One region of the Psychromonas sp. KJ10-2 genome, then DNA from elsewhere that is predicted to be linked to it. Evidence: predicted binding sites of a transcription regulator. Region 1 holds the regulator's gene; the other holds the start of a gene.
The links. Region 1 encodes NrdR, which represses ribonucleotide reductase genes. Its sites were predicted from a motif close to AAACACNANATNTNGTGTTT; they were not measured.

Region 1 (7,916 bases):
AGTTCATTAAGCTTTAACACAAGTAAGTTAATTTCTACGTTGAGTAAAAATTATGGAGAACGCGCAGCACTGCGTGGAAAAGCTTGGTTAAAGCTATTAAACGAACGCTATGACAGTGAGCAGGACAAGTTACTACGCACCAACCGATTTTTTAATCAATTACGTTTTACGACGGATAAAAAATTATGGGGTGAGAGTAACTATTGGGCAACACCCGTAGAATTTATTGGTGTTAACGCCGGAGATTGTGAAGACTTTGCTTTAGCTAAGTACTTCACTTTATTAGCGATTGGTGTTGATGATGAAAAGCTTCGTATTGTGATGGTTAAGTCACTAACTTTAAACCAATATCACATGGTTGTTGCTTATTATGAAACTCCAACAGCGGAGCCATTAATTTTAGATAACATCGATGGTCGAATAAAAAAATCTAATAACCGAAAAGATTTAGTTCCTATATATAGCTTTAATGGTAAAAAGTTATGGTTAAACAATGAAAAAAGACAAGGTCGTGTCGCAGGAAAACCAAGCAGACTCAAACGATGGAACGATTTAAATATTCGTATGGGCCTTAACCAATTAAAACAACCTGTATTATCAATGGAGTAATATATTTATGACACTGTTTAATCAGATCAACTCTTTACTAGTAGGGCTATTTTTACTAGTAGTAACGAGCTTGATGTATTTTCAGTTTACCGAAACCAAAACGTTTATGGACAGCCAGATCTCCTCTGACTTAAATAACACAACAAATGCATTAACGCTAATGTTGAAACCACACTTAGAGACGGGTGATATTGCATCTGCTGAAACGGTTATCAATGTTATTTTTGAAGGTGGATTTTACAAAAAAGTCAGCCTTACATGGCTTGAAAATGGTAAAAACCAGGTATGGGAAAACCCAGTACAAGCTGACAGTGTGCCAGAGTGGTTCACTAACCTTAATTTATTTGATGTACAAAGTACCGAAAGCACCATCAATAATGGCTGGATACAGTTAGCGACTTTGAAACTGGAGGCTAACCCTGCTATTGGTTACAGCCAATTATGGAAAGTAATGACAGATACACTGATTACATTAGGTGTCTTATTTATCTTATCAGTTATTTTATTACGTTTACGTCTCACAAGAATTCTTGCACCACTGCACCGTGTGGCTGACCAGGCGAAATTGATTGCCAAACGCGAATTTCAGCCTGACTTAGCGATACCAGAAACAATCGAGTTAAAAGAAGTGGTATTAGCGATTAATAGTATGTCTAGACAGTTACAAACGGTTTTTTCTCAGCTTGATAAAGAAGTGGTTTCATTAAAAAATGAAAAATTAACCGATAAAGTGTCTCAACTACCAAACCGTTTATATTTGAATGGTCAATTAGGTAGCTGGATGAAAGATCCGGGTTATGGAGGTGTGTTAATTGCTCGATTAGATTGGTTACAAGAGATTGATGATCAGTTTGGCTACCAAGTACGTGATAGTACTATTCAAATTTTAGCAAAAGAGATGCAAGCTTCATTACCTAGTATTGCACCGTGTGTTATTGCTCGTATATCTAGTCGTGAGTTTGTATTTTTAGTGACTAAAGCGTCACCTGAGCAATTAAAAGTGTATTTACAAAATGTTATCCGCATTATTAATCAGGCGATGGTGAGTGCAAATTATAATGAAGAAGATCAGTTTGCTATTGGTGTGGCAGTTAGAGCACAAGGCATGACGGCTTCTCAATTATTAGGTAACGCCGATAATGCATTACAGTCTGCATTAGCGGAAAAAGAAGTTTGCCAATGGTTTGATAACAACGAACAACAAGATACGCAGATAGAGCAATGGCGTGAGCTATTACAAGAGGCAATCGTTAAACGTAACTTCCTATTACAGTGGCACCCAGCATTATCTTTTGCTGATGGTACTGTGATGCAACGTGAGATTTACAGTGGCTTACAAATTGAAGAAAATGTAGTTCGTGCAGCGCAATTTATGCCTTATATTGAACAGTTAGAATTAGGTAGTGAGTTTGACCAATCTTTATTAAAAGTGATTGCGGAACACTCAACTATTTTATCGAAACAAGAAAATGTGGCGATAAACATTACCCAGGATAGTATTTTAGATTTACATTTCCATGACTGGTTAGGCTTATTTATGAGCCGTCAAAAGAATCCACAACGTTACCATTTTGAGATTCAAGAAAGTACGGTATTAACTTATCCTAAACAGTCTCAGAAATTTACTAATATCGTTAAACAGCAGGGTGGTAAAGTCGGTATTGACCACTATGGTCGAGAAATTGGCTCAGTGGCTTACTTACAAACAATTAAACCTAACTATGTTAAGTTAGATCAATCTTTATCTTGTAACTTGAAAAATGAGATGGAAGTTGATGAATTAACAGAACGTCTAGCATTAAGTCGTGCCGTGATTAACACCGCGCGTGGTTTAGATATTGAAGTGATTATCACAGCTGTAGAGGACCAAGAACAGTTAGACATGCTGAAGAGTTTACATGCTAACGGTTACCAAGGCTTTATTACACCACCAACTTATATTAGCTAACTAACCTCATTATTATCAATATAATAAGCCTCGTACTGTGTACGGGGCTTATTTGTTTATGGATTGACCTCAATTTACTGTTTTAATAATGCTTGATGTTGATCTTTAAATTTTTGGAACTTAGGTGCAATAACAGCCATACAATAACCTTGGTTAGGGTTATTAAGGTAGTAATTTTGGTGGTAATCTTCTGCCACAAAAAACTCACAAGCAGGTTCAAGTTGAGTCACAATATCCTGACCAAATAGTTGTTGTTGATTGATATCGTTGATCATCTGTTCAGCGATTTGTTGTTGCTCACTGCTTTGATAAAATATAACAGTACGATACTGAGTACCGATATCGTTACCTTGCCGATTAACTTGGCTTGCATCGTGCACCGTAAAAAACAGTGTTAATAATTGCGTAAAGTTGATCACTTGATTATCAAAAGTAATTTCAACGACTTCAACATGTTGAGTCTCACCAGTACATACGGCTTTATAGTTTGCATCTGATGCATTGCCGCCTGCGTAACCAGAAACCGCGTTAATAACGCCTTCAATTTGATTAAAAGCAGCTTCTACACACCAGAAGCAACCTCCGCCTACTACCATCTTTTCTTGTGCCATACAGCCTCTCAGGTTATTGATAAATTTATCAAGGGGATAATTATAATAATAACAGTCTATAGTATCGGATAGAGCAAACCAACTACCCGTTGAAAGCTAGGTGACCTTGTATTTTATATGCTCTGTATTCTAACTACATAATATGTACTGAGGCAGATTTAGGTTCTGTTTCCTTTACCAGATAATAAACGCAGTAAAATAGCGATTCATTATTCGCAGCAAATTACTAAATATTACCGATAAAAATCCCAAATATTGTGAAATTTATGTTAACTTACTGAGCAATTTTAAGCTTTAATATTAGTTGCTTACTTGAGTGTTTAAGCCCCATATAAGTAACTCCCGTTTATTACACAGAGAAATACGCCATGTTTTGTCCTTTTTGCTACGCTCAAGATACCAAGGTGATCGATTCTCGTTTGGTATCTGAAGGTTCACAGGTACGTCGCCGTCGTTTATGTAACGAATGTAATGAGCGTTTTACCACCTTTGAACTTGCTGAATTAATTATGCCTCGTTTAATAAAATCTGATGGTAGCCGTGAACCTTTTAACGAAGAAAAACTGCTGGCAGGTATTAATATCGCACTAGAGAAAAGGCCGGTCAGCATTGAAGCTGTTGAGAGTGCAGTTAATAAATTAAAGTCCACTTTGCGAGCAACAGGTGAGCGAGAAATTCCAAGTAAGATGGTCGGTGAGTTGGTGATGGATCTTCTAAAAGGGTTAGATAAAATCGCTTACATCCGATTTGCTTCTGTGTATCGTTCTTTTGAAGATATTAAAGAGTTTGGTGAAGAGATCGCCAAACTAGATATTCCAAACAAATAAACAGTTCAATAATTAAAAAAGTATTAATAGATGCCATTTACTGATTCTGATAATAATTTCATGCAACTTGCCTTATCACTTGCTAAAAAAGGCCGCTTCACCACTTCTCCCAACCCTAATGTGGGTTGTGTGATTGTCAAAGATGGAGGAATTGTTGGTGAAGGTTTTCATCAAAAAGCAGGCACTCCACATGCAGAAGTACATGCTTTAGCGATGGCTGGAGCGCAAGCTGCTAATGCTACCTGTTATGTGACCTTAGAGCCTTGTGCACATTTTGGTCGCACAGGACCATGCGCATTAGCGTTAGTGAAAGCGGGTGTAAAACGTGTCATTGTTGCTATGGTTGATCCCAACCCTAAAGTAGCTGGTGGTGGTATTCGTATTTTAGAAGAAGCGGGTATACAGGTTGATGTTGGTTTATTAACAGCGGAAGCGGAAGCGTTAAATTTAGGCTTTCTCACGCGAATGAAATATAAGCGTCCACGTATTACAGTAAAAATGGCGTCCAGTTTAGATGGTAAAACCGCCTTAAAAAATGGTCAAAGTAAATGGATAACTGGGCCTTCTGCTCGTGCTGATGTTCAATATTACCGTGCTCAACAAAGTGCTATTTTGACCGGTAATCAAACCGTATTTGCCGATGACCCTAGTCTGAATGTTCGCTATCAAGAGCTATTGAAGAGTACTGATTTTGATTCTGCAATAATGAGTGAAGCTGAATTACGTCAACCAATACGCATTATTTTAGACTCACAGAATAAACTGAGTTTGAACGAAAAACTGTTTGATCTACCTGGCAAGGTATGGATTGTTTCTACTGTGGCGCGTGATTCTGCGGAATTCTCCAGTAAAAAAGCACAAATTGAACAAATTATTGTGCCTGCCAACAGCGATGATCAAGTTGATTTACAAGCCTTAATGATAGCGCTTAATGCTCGCGAAATTAATGACTTATGGGTCGAAGCTGGCGCAACCTTAGCCGGTGAGTTTTTTAAAAAGGATTTGGTAGATGAATTTATTCTTTACCAAGCACCAAAATTACTGGGCGATCAGGGTAGAAACTTAGTAAACTTACCAGAATTTTCCACGATGAACGATATCGTTAAACTGCAATTACATTCAGTTGTAAAAGTAGGTGAGGATATCCGTCTGATTAACCATCGAGAGTAATATGTTTACAGGCATAGTAGCGGCAGTGGGTAAAGTCACTGCAATTAAGAAAAATGAAAAAGATATGACCATTACTGTACATGCTGGAGAGTTAGGCATGGAGGATGTTAAACTGGGTGATAGTATTGCCAATAATGGTGTTTGCTTAACTGTCACACGTTTAACTGAAGACAGCTTTGATGTTGACCTTTCCTATGAAACGCTGAAGTTGAGTGCTTTTTCTGGCATCCAGCCTGGATTCTTAGTGAATTTAGAGAAGGCAATGCAGATGAATGACCGTTTTGGCGGCCATATTGTCAGCGGTCATGTAGACGGTATTGGTGAAGTTACTGCCATTTCTCCTTTAGGTAATGCCGTTGAATATTGGATAAAAGCACCAAGCAATTTAGCTAAATATATTGCTAAAAAAGGATCAATTACCGTTGATGGTATTAGTTTAACCACCAACGATGTAGACGGTGCTCAGTTTAAATTAACTATTATCCCGCACACCATCAGTCAAACGACTATGCAGCAATACCGTGTCGGTAGCCAAGTTAACTTAGAAGTTGATGTGATTGCGCGTTACCTAGAGCGTTTAATGTTAGGTGAGCAAGCCGCACAACCAACTGAAAAACAACAAACAACAATGGAGCTGCTAGCAAAAAGCGGTTTCATGGGTTAATAAAAATTGAATACCAATTACATTAAATAAGTGAACTAAATTTTGCGCAGGGAAAGAGACTTAGTTCAAGGCGTAATTTAAGCCTTTCGACGATTAACTTCGTTAATAGTCTATCGGAGAATTAACCAAAAGATGTTAACTCTTTAATAGTTATTCTATTTGCGAAAATCACAACAAAGAAATAAGTTATTTTTACCAGTAAAATAGATCAGTTAATTAGCGTGATTGGTATATGTACCTCTTTTAGTAGTACAAAGCATTAAGGGCAAAAAATGAAGTTGAATACAAGCGCAGAAATTATCGAAGATATTCGCTTAGGTAAAATGGTTATCCTAATGGATGATGAAGATCGCGAGAATGAAGGTGATCTGATCATGGCTGCGGATATGGTGACACCAGAAGCGATTAACTTTATGGCGACACACGGTCGAGGCTTAATCTGTTTAACCCTAACAGAGCAGCGTTGTGAACAACTTAAATTACCATTAATGGTAGAAGATAACACCGCCGCATTCTCAACTAACTTCACTGTTTCTATTGAGGCAGCTGAAGGCGTGACTACTGGTATTTCAGCAGCAGACCGAGCTGTCACTGTATTAGCAGCTATCGCAAAAGATGCAAAACCAACTGATATTGTAATGCCTGGTCATATTTTCCCACTAAAAGCACAAGAAGGTGGTGTATTAACACGTGCAGGACATACTGAAGCGGGTTGTGATTTAGCTCGTCTAGCTGGTCGTGAGCCTGCTGGTGTGATTGTAGAAATTCTAAAAGAAGACGGCAGCATGGCTCGCCGAGCTGATTTAGAGATTTTTGCTGAAAAACATGACATTAAATTAGGTACGGTAGCGGACTTAATTGAATACCGTAACAACAATGAAACAACTATCGAACGTGTTAGCGAGTGTAAATTACCCACTGAGTTTGGTGAATTTGATCTGGTTGCTTACCAAGACACTATTGATAAGCAAGTGCACTTTGCGCTAGTAAATGGTGAAGTAAAAGCGGACGATACGACTAATGTACGTGTTCACTTACAAAATACCTTTGCTGATAACTTCTTCTCAGATCGTTTAGCGCCACGTACGTGGCCAATGCATACCGCTTTAGCACGTTTAGCAAAAGATGGCGGTGTATTAGTGATGCTAGGGCACCAAGAAACAGCTGAATCATTAATTGAACAAATTAAATATATCAAGCAAGAAGATGCTGGTGAACGTGTTGCTGCCAAAGCACAAGGTGCTAGCCGTCGTGTTGGTGTAGGCTCGCAAATACTACGTGACCTAGGTGTTCAGAAAATGGCACTATTTAGTTCGCAGAAGAAATATCATGCACTTTCAGGTTTTGGTCTTGAAGTGGTTGAATATATCACTGAATAAACAGTGTCGATATAGAAATAAATTGTGTTAGAATGCACAAAATTTTGTAATAAGGGTAGAAAATGAAAATAATTGAAGGTGGCTTAGCCGCTCCACACGCTAAAATCGCAATCGTGATTTCTCGCTTTAACAGCTTTATTAACGAGCAATTATTAGCTGGTGCCGTTGATACCCTTAAACGAACTGGTCAAATTGCAGATGACAATATCACTGTAGTTCGTGTACCTGGCGCTGTTGAGTTACCACTAACTGCTAAGCGTGTTGCTGCATCTGAAAAATTCGATGCAATCGTGGCATTAGGTTGTGTTATTCGTGGTGGTACACCGCACTTTGAATTAGTGGTTAACGAATGTAATAAAGGGTTAGCACAAGTTTCTTTAGACTACAGTGTACCAGTTGCATTTGGTGTACTTTCTACTGACTCTATCGATCAAGCGATTGAGCGTGCTGGTACTAAAATGGGTAACAAAGGTAATGAAGCAGCTTTAAGTGCGTTAGAAATGGTTAACGTAATGGTGGAATTAGGATAATGGCAATGAAACCAGCTGAACGTCGCCGTGCTCGCCAGTTTGCAGTACAAGCAGTTTACCAATGGCAAATCACTCAAGCAGGTGTAACACAGATTGTAGAGCAGTTTGCAGTAGATCAAGATATGTCTAAAGCAGACGTACCTTACTTTAAAGAGCTGTTAATGGGTGTGGTTAAAAA
Region 2 (7,916 bases), 630 kb from region 1:
TTTAATCAACATAAAATTGAAACAGAGCAAGCAGTTACAGCGCTAGAAGAGATGAGTGCAACTTCTCAGGATGTAGCTCAAAATACCTCTGGCGCCGTAGAGTTTACTAGTAAGACCAATACTCAAGCAGAACAGTCAAAAGTAGTCGTGCGTAATGCGACACAAACTGTGACTGAGTTAGTAGAAAGTGTGGATGATGTTTCTAAAAATATTAGCGAAATGGGTCTACAGATATCAGAAATAGCCAAAGTACTTGGCATCATTGGTGAAATTGCAGATCAAACGAACCTACTCGCATTAAACGCAGCCATTGAAGCTGCGCGAGCAGGTGAACATGGTCGAGGTTTTGCAGTAGTTGCCGATGAAGTACGTGCGCTAGCGTTAAGAACGCAACAAAGTACCACTGAGATTCAACAAACGATTAATCGACTCACCACCAGTGGTCATACGGTAACGCAGACCATGAAAGCGACTCGCACTAGTTGTGAAGAAACCTCTTTACAGATCAACTTAGTGGTGACGGATCTAGATGATATTAGTTTATCTGTTGAAGAGTTAAATGCCATTAATGTACAAATCGCGACAGCCGCTGAAGAACAAAGTGCCGTATCCCATGAGATAAATAAAAATATGGTAAAAATAAGCGAAATGGTGGAACGTATTGCCACAAGTGGTGACGATGTAAATCACGAAGCCATTAATTTAGCAGATGCAAATTTACACCTCACTGATATTGTTAAAAAATTCAAACTGCAGTAATTAACCACAAGATTCATTAAATCAAACAAAAGAAGAGCTCACTGAGCTCTTCTTTTTCTACTGCTGTTCAAGGTTACTACTTAGATCAAGTTATCCATTACCTATAAGTAATGGATAACTTGATTGGAACTACCACGCCAACTCAAGGATAAATCTGCTTTATCTTGCTCATACTTACCATCAATCAACACATCAATCCAAGGTAATATCAAACGCTGCTCAGCAGTTAATTCATCTAATACATAACCCGTCCATACCCAGATCGTTTTTCCATGGCACGATTGCTTAACGCGTTTCACTAACTTCAATACTGTTTCAAGATTTGCCGGATGTAATGGATCTCCGCCGGATAAAGTCAGCCCTTGTTTGACAATTCGCTGGTCATTGAGATCATCAATAATCTGCTGTTCAAGCTGCTCGGTAAATAACTGCCCTGCCGTTAAAGACCAAGTTGATTGGTTATAACATCCCCTACATTGATGTACACAACCAGATACAAATAACGTACAACGTGTACCTTCACCATTAACCACATCAACAGGGAAATATTTAGAATAATGCATCAACTAACACCTCTATAAATGCTTTACTCTTCGCTTAACTTCCTCTTGCTTACCTTCGTTAAAAGGCCGCGCATCTGGGCTACCTAAATAACCACAAACACGTCGTGTTACTGCTACTTTTTCCGGATCTGAGTTACCACAGTTTGGACATACAAAGCCTTTACTGGTGCATTCAAACTCACCAGTAAAGTCACATTCGTAACATTCATCAATGGGTGTATTTGTCCCGTAGTAAGGCACTCGGCTGTAACTATAATCCCAAACATTTTCTAAGGCTTTTAAGTTATGTTGCATATTCGGGTATTCGCCATAACAGATAAAACCACCATTGCTGATTGCAGGGTAAACCATTTCAAAATCTATTTTATCGTAAGGGTTGACCGATTTTTCCACATCTAAGTGGAATGAGTTTGTATAATAACCTTTATCCGTTACACCATTCACAATACCAAACTCTTTGGCATCTAAACGACAAAAACGGTCACATAAATTTTCCGAAGGAGTGGAATATAAACTAAAGGCATAACCCGATTCTGCAGACCAATCTTGAACAGCTTGTTTCAATACGCTGAGTATTTGTTGAGACTTTTGTTGCTTAACTCCATTATCAAAAATATGCTGATCATGACCAAATAAAGCATTTACCGTTTCATGCAAGCCAATATAGCCCAGAGAGATTGAAGCACGGCCATGCTTAAATACATCAGCCACGCAATCATCAGCTTTTAATCGAACCCCACAAGCACCTTCCATATATAAAATAGGTGCAACGCTTGCTTTAACATCACTAAGTCGACTAATACGAGTATCTAACGCTTGCTTTGCGAGTTTTAATCGTTCATTTAACATCTGATCAAAGAGTTTTACATCTCCCTTTGCTTGCAGCGCAATACGAGGTAAGTTAATACTTACCACCCCGAGGTTCCCCCTGCCATCGTGAATCAATTCAGAGTCTATTTCACCTGCTTCTGTCAGAGAGGTTTGTTGGTAGCGGTCGAGGAAGCTTCGGCATCCCATTGGTGTTTTAAAGGAACCAGTCACCTCAACGACTTTGTCATAATTTAAAATATCAGGGTACATTCGCTGCGAGGCACAACGTAACGCCAATTGCTTGATATCGTAGTTTTGGTCATCCTCTTTGAGATTGATGCCGTTTTTAATAGCAAACACTAACTTCGGAAAAATAGCGGTTTTTCTGTTCTTGCCTAATCCAGCAATACGATTTTTTAAAATGGCACTTTGAATTAAACGCGACTGCCAATCGACTCCTAATCCAAAACCAAAAGTAACAAAAGGAGTCTGTCCGTTAGCTGTGTGCAGAGTATTCACTTCATACTCTAATGATTGAAACGCGTTATAACATTCAATTTCCGTTTGTTGTGTTGCAAAGGCATGAGCATCTTCAATTGACCACTGTTTAGCGGTAAGCAGATGCTTTTCAAAGCTTTTTGTCACGTAAGGTGCAAGTATTGTATCAATGCCATTAATGGTTGTTCCGCCATAAATATGGCTGGCAACCTGGGCAATTATCTGCGCTGTCACTGCTGTTGCCGTTGAAATTGACTTGGGCTCTTCAATCTCCGCATTACCCATTTTAAAACCTTGAGTAAACATCCCTTTAATATCAATCAACATGCAATTAAACATCGGAAAAAATGGTGCGTAATCTAGATCATGATAATGAATTTCACCGCGATCATGCGCTTGCACTACATCTCGTGGCAACATATAAGATTTAGCATAATGCTTAGCAATAATGCCGGCTAATAAATCACGTTGAGTGGGAATGACTTTGCCGTCCTTATTAGCATTTTCATTCAACAAAGAGGCATTACTTTGTGCTATCAAACCATCTATTTCATAGTTTAATTTACTTTTCCGTTCGCGTGCAATATCGCGATCATGTCGATACTCAATATAAACTCGCGCTAACTCAAGGTGGCCATTTTTCATCAGGCAGGCTTCAACGGCATCTTGAATATCGTGTATATCGACACTTTGTTGTTGAAGTAATGAGTTACTTACTTCATGTGCAATTAACTCCGGTTGTACTTTATTATCATTAATCGCCTTTGCAGCCTTACTAATTGCTACTTTAATTCGCTCTCCATCAAAGAGAACTTGGCTACCATCTCGCTTAATCACAACGGGTTTCATCAAACACTCCAAAACACAATATATAGTGACAAAGAACTATACGTAACACTAAATATAGATTATTGATGTGAATCAAGTTTATAAAAGGCGTATCCTTAATAGTAAATAAGTGCAGGATTTATCAACAAAATTCAGTCTTGATTTTTTTAATCACAGAAGAAATCAGGCTATCACCAAAATTGACTGCATTTTGACACTGAAATGGGTAGATTTTGTTGTTACAATAGCCCTCTTTTTTATGCATAAAATAACCTACAGTCAGTAGTGGAATTATTATTTATGAGCGATTACTTTTTACTCTTTTTTGGCACAGTGTTAGTGAACAACTTTGTGCTAGTAAAGTTTTTAGGCCTATGCCCATTTTTAGGGGTGTCTAATAAGATTGAAACAGCCGTAGGTATGTCTTTAGCGACCACCTTTGTTTTAACCTTAACGGCGGCGCTTTCCTATATTGTAAATACTTACTTACTTGAGCCACTAGGTTTACATTATTTGCAAACATTGAGCTTTATCTTAGTGATCGCCGTAGTAGTACAATTTACAGAGATGGTCATGAATAAAACCAGCCCTACGCTATATCGTTTGCTGGGCATATTCTTACCGCTAATCACCACTAACTGTGCGATTTTAGGCTTAGCCTTATTAAACTTAACTGAGCAACATAACTTCGCGCAGTCTGTTATCTATGGTTTAGGTGCAGGCGTAGGTTTCTCTTTAGTGCTTATTTTATTTTCTTCTATTCGTGAGCGCCTCAGCGCAGCGGATATTCCGTTACCTTTTAAAGGAGCATCTATCGCTATGATCACAGCAGGTTTAATGTCATTAGCATTCATGGGCTTTACTGGGTTAATTAAATGATCATCAGTATTGTAATTGCCATTGTCACCTTAGGTGTTTTAGGGCTGATTTTTGGTTCCCTATTAGGCTACTCATCAATTCGTTTTAAAGTAAAAGAAGATCCAATCGTAGAAGAGTTGGATGCGATGCTGCCACAAACACAATGTGGGCAATGTGGTTACCCAGGTTGTAAACCGTACGCAAAAGCCATTGCAGAAGGTGATGATATTAATAAATGCCCCCTGGCGGTGAAGCGGTAATGCAACAATTAGCAGACCGTATGGGCATTGAACCTAAGCAATTAGAAGGTGAAGAAAAACCTAAAATGATTGCCTTAATACGAGAAGATGAATGTATCGGCTGTACTAAATGTATTCAGGCGTGTCCCGTAGACGCTATTTTAGGTGCCACTCGACAAATGCACACAGTGATCACAGACGAATGTACTGGCTGTGAACTATGTGTAGCACCATGTCCAACAGATTGTATTGATATGTTACCGATTCAAATTACCACACAAAACTGGCAATGGAATTTACAGACTATCCCAACAAAAACGATTACAACCGACAGCAGTAACGAGCCGTAACATGACACAAAAAAGCAATTTATTAAGTGATAAAAAATTAGAGCAGATTGCGGCTGGTAAAATGTGGGATTTTCACGGTGGTGTGCACCCTGAACAAAATAAACTGCAAAGTAACCAAAGTCCTATTACCGATGCGGGTATTCCAGAAGAATTGATCATTGCCGTTGAGCAAAAAGGTCATATTCCGCAATTACTGGTAGCAGTAGGCGATACCGTATTAAAAGGCCAACCTTTAACCAAAGTGTATGGTGCCTTAGTTGTACAACATGCAAGTAGTTCGGGTGTGGTCAAAGCCATTGAGCCAAGAACTGACTGCCACCCTTCGGGCCTTCCAGTGTTATCGATAGTGATTGAGACCGATGGTTTAGATAGACCTTTCCCTTCTCAAGGTTTTAGCGATTATCGTCAAGAGATGCCAGCCACCTTAATCGAAGCGACTCAACAAGCAGGTATTGTGGGTTTAGGCGGCGCAGGTTTTGCTACGCATTTAAAATTAGCACACAGTGAAAACCGCTTATTAATCATCAATGCCATTGAATGTGAACCTTACATCACAGCTGATGACCGTTTAATTCAAGAGCATGCCGATGAGATAATCGAAGGCATTAATATACTGCAACACATTTTACAGCCTAAATTAACCATATTTGCTGTTGAAGATAACAAACCGGAAGCCATTGAAGCATTCACTAAATCATTACAAAGCATTCCCGGTGCTGCGGACAACATCTTATTACGTGTTATTCCAACTCGTTACCCTTCAGGAAGTGCGAAACAACTGATTGAAGTGTTAACTGGTGAGCAAACACCAATCAACAAACACTCTTCAGAATTAGGCATCTCTATGTTTAACGTCGGGACAGCCTTTGCCGTTAAAGAAGCCATCATCAACGGTAAACCACTGGTTTCACGTATCGTCACTATTACTGGTGACGCCTTTGCCCGTAAAGGTAATGCCAGCGTGCGTATCGGTACACCGATTCAACACTTATTAGATACTTATTGGTTAAATGCTTTACATCACCAACAATTGATTATTGGCGGCCCAATGATGGGTTTCACCGTTAGCGACCCAAGTATGCCGGTATCAAAAACCTGTAACTGTATTCTTGCGCCAACGGAAAAGGAGTTACCGCAACCAGAGCCTGAGATGAACTGTATCCGTTGCAGTGAATGTGCAGAGGCCTGTCCAGTAGAGCTATTACCGCAGCAGTTACTTTGGTACTCACAAAGTGAAGACCATAAAAAACTAGAGGAATACGACCTATCTGCCTGTATCGAATGTGGCGCTTGTGCTTTTGTGTGTCCGAGTCATATTCCTTTAGTTGAATATTACCGTGTTTCTAAATCACAAATTAAAGCTGCTAAGTTTGAAGCTGAAAAAGCTGCTATTGCTCGTAAACGCCATGAAGATAGAGAGCGACGTTTAGAAACAGAGAAACAGCAACGTCAATTAAAACACAAGTTAGCCGCTGAAAAACGCAAAGAACAAATGCAAGATAAGAATGGTGGTGAAGACTTAGTTGCAGCGGCCTTAGCCCGAGCTAAAGCCAAAAAACAAGCCAATAGCGAAGCACCAGCAGAAGCTGGCAATAAACCAACGGCAGCAAATAGCCAAGTTGCAGCAGCCATTGCCCGTGCAAAAGCCAAGAAACAAGCAGCAGATAGCGGGACTCAATCAGAAAATAATGTAGATGCAGATCCGAAAAAAGCCACTGTCGCTGCTGCTATCGCACGAGCTAAAGCGAAAAAACAAGCAGCAGCAGAGGCTAAAGCGCAATCAGATTCATCTGAAAATAATATTGAAACTGATCCAAAGAAAGCAGCGGTAGCAGCTGCCATTGCTCGCGCTAAAGCGAAAAAACAAGCAGCAGCAGAGGCTAAAGCGCAATCAGATTCATCTGAAAATAATATTGAAACTGATCCAAAGAAAGCAGCGGTAGCAGCTGCCATTGCTCGCGCTAAAGCGAAGAAAAAAGCAGCCGCAGAAGCTAAAGATCAGCCAACAACATCAGACGCTTCAGAAGATAACGTTGAAGCTGAAGTTGATCCTAAAAAAGCGGCAATCGCTGCAGCTGTTGCTCGCGCTAAAGCGAAGAAACAAGCAGCCGTAGAAGCTAAAGATCAGCCTACAACATCAGACGCTTCAGAAGATAACGTTGAAACTGAAGTTGATCCTAAAAAAGCGGCAATCGCTGCAGCTGTTGCTCGCGCTAAAGCGAAGAAAAAGCAGCCGCAGAAGCTAAAGATCAGCCTACAACATCAGACGCTTCAGAAGATAACGTTGAAACTGAAGTTGATCCTAAAAAAGCGGCAATCGCTGCAGCTGTTGCTCGCGCTAAAGCGAAGAAAAAAGCAGCCGCAGAAGCTAAAGATCAGCCTACAACATCAGATACTTCAGAAGGTAATGTTGAAACTGAAGTTGATCTTAAAAAAGCAGCCATCGCTGCAGCCGTTGCTCGCGCTAAAGCGAAGAAACAAGCAGCTACAGAAGCTAAAGAGCAAGCTTCAAGATCAGATTCAACAGACAATGACCTAGAAAATGGCGTTGAAGATAAAGCAGAAGTTGATCCTAAAAAAGCAGCCATCGCTGCAGCCGTTGCTCGCGCTAAAGCTAAGAAAAAAATGGCTGAAGAAGCTAAGGCACAACCTGCACAATCACAAGCTGGCTCGGTATCAGAAGAACCAGTAGAAGAAAATCCTGTGGATGACAAAAAAGCAAGAATAGCGGCAGCCATTGCCAAAGCAAAAGCCAAAAAACAGGCAGAGAAGGATTAATAAGTTATGGCATTTTTCAGTTCGACCTCACCGCACCAACGTATAAGACGCCGTACGCCTGACATCATGAAAATGGTTGTATTAGCTTTAATACCTGGTGTGCTTGTACATAGCTACCTGTTCGGTCTAGGCATCTATGTACAAATCGCACTAGCGATAGCAACAGCTGTTGCATCGGAAGCTATTTTTCTTACGTTACGCAAGCGCCCTTTTATCAATAGCATTAAAGATTA

Region 2: a site for NrdR is predicted at 3,491-3,510, ahead of nrdD (anaerobic ribonucleoside-triphosphate reductase). Genes of this name have one in related genera too.

Annotation. Positions count from the first base shown of each region.
Region 1 covers NZ_CP178827.1:15,248-23,163, forward strand. The annotation lists gene ACLKL2_RS00045 (transglutaminase-like cysteine peptidase) at 1-609, shown strand, start outside; gene ACLKL2_RS00050 (bifunctional diguanylate cyclase/phosphodiesterase) at 617-2,557, shown strand; gene msrA (peptide-methionine (S)-S-oxide reductase MsrA) at 2,632-3,168, opposite strand; gene nrdR (transcriptional regulator NrdR) at 3,537-3,995, shown strand; gene ribD (bifunctional diaminohydroxyphosphoribosylaminopyrimidine deaminase/5-amino-6-(5-phosphoribosylamino)uracil reductase RibD) at 4,026-5,165, shown strand; gene ACLKL2_RS00070 (riboflavin synthase) at 5,167-5,829, shown strand; gene ribBA (bifunctional 3,4-dihydroxy-2-butanone-4-phosphate synthase/GTP cyclohydrolase II) at 6,102-7,208, shown strand; gene ribH (6,7-dimethyl-8-ribityllumazine synthase) at 7,271-7,738, shown strand; gene nusB (transcription antitermination factor NusB) at 7,744-7,916, shown strand, end outside.
Region 2 covers NZ_CP178827.1:3,386,844-3,394,759, reverse strand. The annotation lists gene ACLKL2_RS16615 (methyl-accepting chemotaxis protein) at 1-759, shown strand, start outside; gene nrdG (anaerobic ribonucleoside-triphosphate reductase-activating protein) at 861-1,322, opposite strand; gene nrdD (anaerobic ribonucleoside-triphosphate reductase) at 1,335-3,479, opposite strand; gene rsxA (electron transport complex subunit RsxA) at 3,759-4,337, shown strand; partial or broken gene rsxB (electron transport complex subunit RsxB) at 4,334-4,905, shown strand; gene rsxC (electron transport complex subunit RsxC) at 4,907-7,444, shown strand; gene ACLKL2_RS16585 (hypothetical protein) at 7,531-7,683, shown strand; gene rsxD (electron transport complex subunit RsxD) at 7,690-7,916, shown strand, end outside.